Streptomyces liliifuscus: one gene and its partner. The protein of the gene in region 1 interacts with the protein of each later gene in a pairwise test. Links are inferred from orthologs where the notes say so. Each region holds a gene or a part of one and is shown on either strand. Other genes may lie near its edges. The genes, in order: JEQ17_RS35780 and JEQ17_RS16105.

Region 1 (3,240 bases):
AGATCGATGAAGGACGGCTCGCCGTCGAACCCCTCGGGAGTGAACGCCTGCCGGTCGAGCCCCGCGGAGAAGGACTTGCCTTCGGCGCGCAGCAGGACGACACGGACGGTGCCCGGCAGCAACTGCCCCGCCTCGGCCAGTGCCCGCCACAGAGCGGGGCTCTGCGCGTTGCGCTTGGCCGGGTTGGTCAGCGTCACCGTGGCGATCGCGTCGTCGACGGTGAGCCGTACGCCGTCCTTGTCGAGCAGCGGGTCGAACGAAGCCATGGGGGGGCCTCCGATGTGTGCGGTCAGAGCGGGTGCCGTAGGAGCACACCCTTAAGTGACTGCACAGTAACCACCCGGGCGGTCAATCGACCGACCGGGTGGCCACCATCGGAGAACGAGGAGCCGCCCGGCGTCAGGCCGACGCGGCCTTCTTGCCCCGCGTCGCTCCGCCACGCCCACGGAGCGTGACGCCCGACTCACTGAGCATCCGGTGTACGAAGCCATACGAGCGGCCGGTCTCCTCGGCCAGCGCCCGGATGCTCGCACCGGAGTCGTACTTCTTCTTCAGGTCTGCCGCGAGCTTGTCGCGCGCGGCGCCGGTTACCCGGCTGCCCTTCTTCAGAGTCTCGGCCACCCGTGCCTCCTCATGGGAAGTGCGCTCTGGACTTCTCATGATCACCCCTCAAGAGCTTCCTGGCCACCCATTCGGCAAGGTCCGTGCGACAAGCTTTGGGTCATGGAAGCCCGTCACCATGAGCGGAATACGGAATTCCGCGCGCGCTTGTCCGTACGGCCGAACGGGTTCATCCACGAAGTGCCAGGTCAGCGACGTGCGACGGCCGGACCCTTGGGAATGCGGGGCCCGGCCGGAAAATCGATGTAGGACACACCTCGGTACGAGGAGATCTCACACAGATGATGGATCACGGATAAGCCGAATGATCCATACGCAGTGGATCAGTGGTTCGATCAAGCACCGATGACCGCTTCCGCGGGCCGCTCCGGGCTCCGTGCCGGGCTCAGGCGAGGGCCACCAGATCCGCGTAGTCGGACCCCCACAGGTCCTCGACGCCGTCGGGCAGCAGGATGATCCGCTCCGGCTGGAGCGCCTCGACGGCACCCTCGTCGTGGGTGACGAGGACGACGGCGCCCTTGTAGGTGCGCAGTGCGCCGAGGATCTCCTCGCGGCTGGCCGGGTCGAGGTTGTTCGTCGGCTCGTCGAGGAGGAGGACGTTCGCGGACGACACCACGAGGGTGGCGAGCGCGAGGCGGGTCTTCTCGCCGCCGGAGAGGACCCCGGCCGGCTTGTCGACGTCGTCGCCGGAGAACAGGAACGAGCCGAGCGTCTTTCGGACCTCGACCAGGTCCAGGTCGGGGGCCGCGGAGCGCATGTTCTCCAGGACCGTGCGCGCGGGGTCGAGGGTCTCGTGCTCCTGCGCGTAGTAGCCGAGCTTGAGGCCGTGCCCCTCTATGACCTGGCCGGTGTCGGGCTTCTCGGCGCCGCCGAGGAGGCGGAGCAGAGTCGTCTTGCCGGCGCCGTTCAGACCGAGGATGACGACTCGGGAGCCCTTGTCGATGGCCAGGTCGACGTCGGTGAAGATCTCCAGCGAGCCGTACGACTTCGACAGGCCCTCGGCCATCAGCGGGGTCTTGCCGCAGGGGGACGGCTCGGGGAAGCGCAGCTTGGCGACCTTGTCGGACTTCCGCTCGGCCTCGAGACCCGCGAGGAGCTTGTCCGCGCGCTTGGCCATGTTCTGGGCGGCGACGGTCTTGGTGGCCTTGGCGCGCATCTTGTCGGCCTGCGAGTGGAGCGCGGAGGCCTTCTTCTCGGCGTTCTGCCGCTCGCGCTTGCGGCGCTTCTCGTCGGCCTCGCGCTGCTGCTGGTAGAGCTTCCAGCCCATGTTGTAGACGTCGATCTGGGCGCGGTTGGCGTCCAGGTAGAACACCTTGTTGACGACCGTCTCGACCAGGTCGACATCGTGGGAGATCACGATGAAGCCGCCGCGGTAGGTCTTCAGGTAGTCGCGCAGCCAGACGATCGAGTCGGCGTCGAGGTGGTTCGTCGGCTCGTCGAGGAGCAGGGTGTCCGCGTCCGAGAAGAGGATGCGGGCCAGCTCGATACGGCGGCGCTGACCGCCGGAGAGCGTATGGAGGGGCTGGCCGAGCACCCGGTCGGGCAGGTTGAGCGCGGCGGCGATGGTGGCGGCCTCGGCCTCGGCGGCGTATCCGCCCTTGGTGAGGAACTCCGTCTCCTGGCGCTCGTACTGGCGCATCGCCTTCTCGCGGGTGGCGCCCGAGCCGTTCGCGATGCGCTGTTCGTTCTCGCGCATCTTGCGGATCAGGGTGTCCAGGCCACGTGCGGACAGGACGCGGTCGCTGGCCAGCATGTCGAGATCGCCAGTACGCGGGTCCTGCGGGAGATAGCCGACCTCGCCGGAGCGGGTGACGGTGCCGCCGGCGGGGACGCCCTCGCCTGCGAGGACCTTGGTGAGGGTCGTCTTGCCGGCGCCGTTGCGGCCGACCAGACCGATGCGGTCGCCCTTGGTGATGCGGAAGGTCGCGGACTCGATGAGAACGCGGGCGCCGGCGCGGAGCTCGACACCGGAGGCGGAAATCACGGACAGACTCCTGGGCAGGGTTGATGACGGGGTGGGCGGCTGGGATCGTTCACGCCGTCTAGTGCGCGAGGAGAATGGCCATGGGCCAAGTCTAACGGGGCGGTGCAACCACTTTTCCTGCGTGCGGGTGTTCGGAAGTGTGACGCTCATTGCCCCGGCGGAGTGCGGTGCGGGGTGATCCGGCCGAGACGGTCCACCGCGATCAGCTGGGCGGTCCAGGCCCTTCCCGGGCAGGGCTGCGCGACCAGGAGCACCGCTCCGAGCCGTACCGCCCGCCCGGGTGCGAAGACGCAGCCCCTGCGCGCGGGCAGCACCCAGCGCAGGTCACCGTCCTCGACGCGGTACGCGGTGACGCGCCGCGGGGTGACGACGGCGAGCATCCCCCGGTCGAGGTTCCGCAGCACTCCGGCGCCGCCGTGGTCCGCGAGCCAGTCGGCTGCGCCGGGTAGGCCCCTGTGCCAGCGGACGGCTCCGTGGGAGGTGGCAGTGACCAGTCCGTCGTCCCAGAGCGTGATCGCGTCCCCGCGCGCGGGCAGCACGGCCAGCGGCCTGCGGCCCTCGCGCCCGTAGGTCCACCGCGGCTCCCCGGTCCGTTCGTCGTACGCCTCGACCGTGGCCCCGCGTGTGACCAGCCG
Region 2 (4,612 bases), 4.5 Mb from region 1 along the record:
CCGGCAGCGACGGCGGTACGGGCCTCGGGCTCGCGATCGCCCGCTGGGCGGTGGATCTGCACGGCGGCCGGATCGGTGTGGCCGAATCCCCGCGTGGTTGCCGGATCCAGGTCACTCTTCCGGGAGTGCCTTCCCTTGACAGGTTGACGTAGGGTTCAAATCGAGAGCCCAAGATCCATGTGTGAAACGTGTGATCGGGCAGCAGGACACGTGTCATCGCGCGGTCCTCGTACGGAGGCTCGGCCTTTCGGGGCCGCAGTCCTGACCCGACGTGTCGGTTCCGCATCGGAACCTCGCTTGTTTCCCGCCATTTCCACCACCGAAACACGCTTTTCGATGTGACTTACGCGACGATGACCAGGCCCGGCCTGACCTACGCGGTCCGGGAGGCGTAGCCTTTATTCCCGCTGTCCATCACCTTGTGAAGCGGAAGAGGGCGGTTGCCGCCGTGTCGCCACAGTCCCCCAGTAACTCGAGCACCTCGACCGAGGACCAAGCCGGGAAGAACCCCGCTGCTGCGTTCGGTCCCAATGAGTGGCTCGTCGACGAGATCTATCAGCAGTACCTCCAGGACCCGAATTCGGTAGACCGAGCCTGGTGGGACTTCTTCGCCGACTACAAGCCGGGCGGCGTCGCCGCCTCGGCTCCGTCGGGTGCCGCGGCCGCGGGGGCCGCGGGTACCACCACGGTCCCGCCGGCCGCCCCTGCCGCACCCGCGGCTCCGGCTCAGGCCGCTCCGGCCCCGGCCGCACCCGCGGCGCCGCAGCCCGCGGCCGCCGCACCGGCGAAGCCTGCCGCCGCCGCTCCCGCAGCGGCTCCGGCGAAGCCCGCCGCGGCCAAGCCGGCCGCCGCCAAGGCCGCACCGGCGTCGGAGGCTCCCGCGGGCCCGGAGTACGTGACGCTGCGCGGACCGAGCGCCGCGGTCGCGAAGAACATGAACGCCTCGCTGGAGCTGCCCACGGCCACGTCCGTGCGCGCGGTCCCGGTGAAGCTGCTCTTCGACAACCGCATCGTCATCAACAACCACCTGAAGCGTGCCCGGGGCGGGAAGATCTCCTTCACCCACCTCATCGGCTACGCGATGGTGCAGGCCATCAAGGCCATGCCGTCCATGAACTACTCCTTCGTGGAGAAGGACGGCAAGCCGACCCTGGTCAAGCCGGAGCACATCAACTTCGGCCTCGCCATCGACCTGGTGAAGCCCAACGGCGACCGCCAGCTCGTCGTCGCGGGCATCAAGAAGGCCGAGACGCTGAACTTCTTCGAGTTCTGGCAGGCCTACGAGGACATCGTCCGCCGCGCCCGTGACGGCAAGCTGACGATGGACGACTTCACCGGTGTCACGGTCTCGCTGACCAACCCCGGCGGCCTCGGCACCGTCCACTCCGTCCCGCGTCTGATGCCCGGTCAGTCGGTCATCATGGGCGTCGGCTCGATGGACTACCCGGCGGAGTTCCAGGGCACGTCCCAGGACACCCTGAACAAGCTCGGCATCTCGAAGGTCATGACGCTCACGTCGACCTACGACCACCGGGTGATCCAGGGCGCCGCGTCGGGCGAGTTCCTGCGCATCGTCGCGAACTACCTCCTCGGCGAGAACGGCTTCTACGACGAGATCTTCGAGGCCCTGCGCATTCCGTACGAGCCGGTCCGCTGGCTCAAGGACATCGACGCCTCGCACGACGACGACGTCACGAAGGCCGCCCGCGTCTTCGAGCTGATCCACTCCTACCGGGTCCGCGGCCACGTCATGGCCGACACCGACCCGCTGGAGTACAAGCAGCGCAAGCACCCCGACCTGGACATCACCGAGCACGGGCTCACCCTGTGGGACCTGGAGCGCGAGTTCGCGGTCGGCGGTTTCGCCGGCAAGTCGATGATGAAGCTGCGCGACATCCTCGGTGTCCTGCGCGACTCGTACTGCCGCACCACCGGCGTCGAGTTCATGCACATCCAGGACCCGAAGCAGCGCAAGTGGATCCAGGACCGCATCGAGCGCTCCAACACCAAGCCGGAGCGCGAGGAGCAGCTGCGCATCCTGCGCCGGCTGAACGCCGCGGAGGCCTTCGAGACCTTCCTGCAGACGAAGTACGTCGGCCAGAAGCGGTTCTCCCTGGAGGGCGGCGAGTCCGTCATCCCGCTGCTCGACGCGGTGCTCGACAGCGCGGCGGAGTCCCGCCTCGACGAGGTCGTCATCGGCATGGCCCACCGCGGCCGCCTGAACGTCCTGGCGAACATCGTCGGCAAGTCGTACGCGCAGATCTTCCGGGAGTTCGAGGGCAACCTCGACCCGAAGTCGATGCACGGCTCCGGCGACGTGAAGTACCACCTGGGCGCCGAGGGCGTGTTCACCGGTCTGGACGGCGAGCAGATCAAGGTCTCGCTGGCCGCCAACCCCTCGCACCTGGAGGCGGTCGACCCGGTCCTGGAGGGTGTGGTCCGCGCCAAGCAGGACGTCATCAACAAGGGCGGCACGGACTTCACGGTCCTGCCGGTGGCTCTGCACGGCGACGCGGCCTTCGCGGGCCAAGGCGTGGTCGCGGAGACCCTGAACATGTCGCAGCTGCGGGGCTACCGCACCGGCGGCACGGTCCACGTGGTCATCAACAACCAGGTCGGCTTCACGGCGGCGCCCGAGTCCTCGCGCTCCTCCATGTACTCGACCGACGTGGCCCGCATGATCGAGGCCCCGATCTTCCACGTGAACGGCGACGACCCGGAGGCGGTGGTGCGCGTCGCGCGCCTGGCCTTCGAGTTCCGTCAGGCGTTCAACAAGGACGTGGTGATCGACCTCATCTGCTACCGCCGCCGCGGTCACAACGAGTCGGACAACCCGGCCTTCACCCAGCCGCTGATGTACGACCTGATCGACAAGAAGCGCTCGGTGCGCAAGCTCTACACCGAGTCGCTCATCGGTCGTGGCGACATCACGCTGGAAGAGGCCGAGCAGGCGCTGCAGGACTACCAGGGCCAGCTGGAGAAGGTCTTCACGGAGGTCCGTGAGGCGACCAACGCGCCGGCCGAGGCCCATGTCCCGGACGCGCAGCCCGAGTTCCCGGTGACCGTCACCACGGCGGTCTCCCAGGAGGTCGTCAAGCGGATCGCCGAGTCCCAGGTCAACATCCCCGAGCGCGTTACGGTCCACCCGCGTCTGCTGCCCCAGCTGCAGCGCCGCGCGGCCATGGTCGAGGACGGCACGATCGACTGGGGCATGGGCGAGACGCTGGCCATCGGCTCCCTGCTCCTTGAGGGCACCCCGGTGCGCCTCTCGGGCCAGGACTCCCGCCGCGGCACGTTCGGCCAGCGCCACGCGGTGCTGATCGACCGTGAGACGGGCGAGGACTTCACCCCGCTCCAGTACATGTCCGAGGACCAGGCCCGTTACAACATCTACGACTCGCTCCTGAGCGAGTACGCGGCGATGGGCTTCGAGTACGGCTACTCGCTCGCGAGGCCCGAGTCCCTGGTCATGTGGGAGGCGCAGTTCGGCGACTTCGTCAACGGCGCCCAGACGGTCGTGGACGAGTTCATCTCGTCGGCGGAGCAGAAGTGGGGCCAGACGAGCGGCGTCACGCTTCTCCTCCCCCACGGCTACGAGGGCCAGGGCCCGGACCACTCGTCCGCGCGTCCCGAGCGCTTCCTGCAGATCTGCGCGCAGAACAACATGACGGTCGCGATGCCGACCCTCCCGTCGAACTACTTCCACCTCCTGCGGTGGCAGGTGCACAACCCGCACCACAAGCCGCTGGTGGTCTTCACCCCGAAGTCGATGCTCCGCCTCAAGGCGGCCGCGTCGAAGGCGGAGGAGTTCACGACGGGCGGCTTCCGTCCGGTCATCGGCGACGCGTCCGTGGACCCGTCCGCGGTCCGCAAGGTCGTCTTCACCGCGGGCAAGGTCTACTACGACCTCGACGCGGAGCGCACCAAGCGCGGCTCGACGGACACGGCCATCATCCGCATCGAGCGCCTGTACCCGCTCCCGGGTGCCGAGCTCCAGGCGGAGATCGCCAAGTACCCGAACGCCGAGAAGTACCTGTGGGCCCAGGAGGAGCCGGCGAACCAGGGTGCCTGGCCGTTCATCGCGCTCAACCTGATCGACCACCTGGACCTGGCGGTCGGCGCGGACGTTCCCCACGGGGAGCGGCTGCGGCGGATCTCCCGTCCGGCGTCCTCTTCACCGGCCGTGGGCTCGGCGAAGCGGCACCAGGCCGAGCAGGAGCAGTTGGTGCGTGAGGTGTTCGAGGCCTGACGGCTTCGAACGCGTGGTTCAGTACGTACGCGAACAAGGGCCCGGCCCCGAGTCTCAGACTCGGGGCCGGGCCCTTTCGGCTGTCCGTCGACCGCTGGGCTTCTGGGCTCTGCCCTCAGCCGAGATAGGGCTCGAAGTCCCAGTAGGGCCGGGTGCGCTGGCGGGCCGAGATGGTGTGCGGGTGCTGGGCGCCCAGGGTGCGGGTGAGTGAGAGAAGACCGTCCTCCTCCAGCTTCCCCGCCTCCTCCTGCTCCCGTGCCGCACGCAGGTCCGCGGAGAGCGCCACCTGGCAGGAGAGGGTGAGCGGGTGCTCCTCCCCCAGCGAGTGCCGGGCCCGGCGCAGGGTGTCGCGGCTCAGCTCGA

What was found.
Region 2: the proteins of JEQ17_RS35780 (region 1) and JEQ17_RS16105 interact in binary tests that used the Escherichia coli proteins (3 or more experiments, as listed by UniProt). The link is inferred for Streptomyces liliifuscus from one-to-one orthologs.

Annotation. Positions count from the first base shown.
Region 1 is NZ_CP066831.1:8,299,206-8,302,445, reverse strand. Bases 307-3,240 are described here. They hold JEQ17_RS35780 (ABC-F family ATP-binding cassette domain-containing protein), read right to left. Parts: upstream 2,606-3,240; coding sequence 1,007-2,605; downstream 307-1,006. Other genes in these bases: JEQ17_RS35775 (hypothetical protein), read right to left, coding at 2,752-3,240; JEQ17_RS35785 (helix-turn-helix domain-containing protein), read right to left, coding at 400-621. Also shown: JEQ17_RS35790 (enoyl-CoA hydratase/isomerase family protein), read right to left, coding at 1-266. UniProt on the Escherichia coli protein: Genetic data indicate it may be involved in ribosome assembly or function.
Region 2 is NZ_CP066831.1:3,827,923-3,832,534, forward strand. What follows is about bases 144-4,449. They hold JEQ17_RS16105 (multifunctional oxoglutarate decarboxylase/oxoglutarate dehydrogenase thiamine pyrophosphate-binding subunit/dihydrolipoyllysine-residue succinyltransferase subunit), read left to right. Parts: upstream 144-448; coding sequence 449-4,249; downstream 4,250-4,449. Other genes in these bases: JEQ17_RS16100 (HAMP domain-containing sensor histidine kinase), read left to right, coding at 144-152; fxsT (FxSxx-COOH system tetratricopeptide repeat protein), read right to left, coding at 4,365-4,449. In the rest of the region: more of JEQ17_RS16100, read left to right, coding at 1-143; more of fxsT, read right to left, coding at 4,450-4,612. UniProt on the Escherichia coli protein: E1 component of the 2-oxoglutarate dehydrogenase (OGDH) complex which catalyzes the decarboxylation of 2-oxoglutarate, the first step in the conversion of 2-oxoglutarate to succinyl-CoA and CO(2).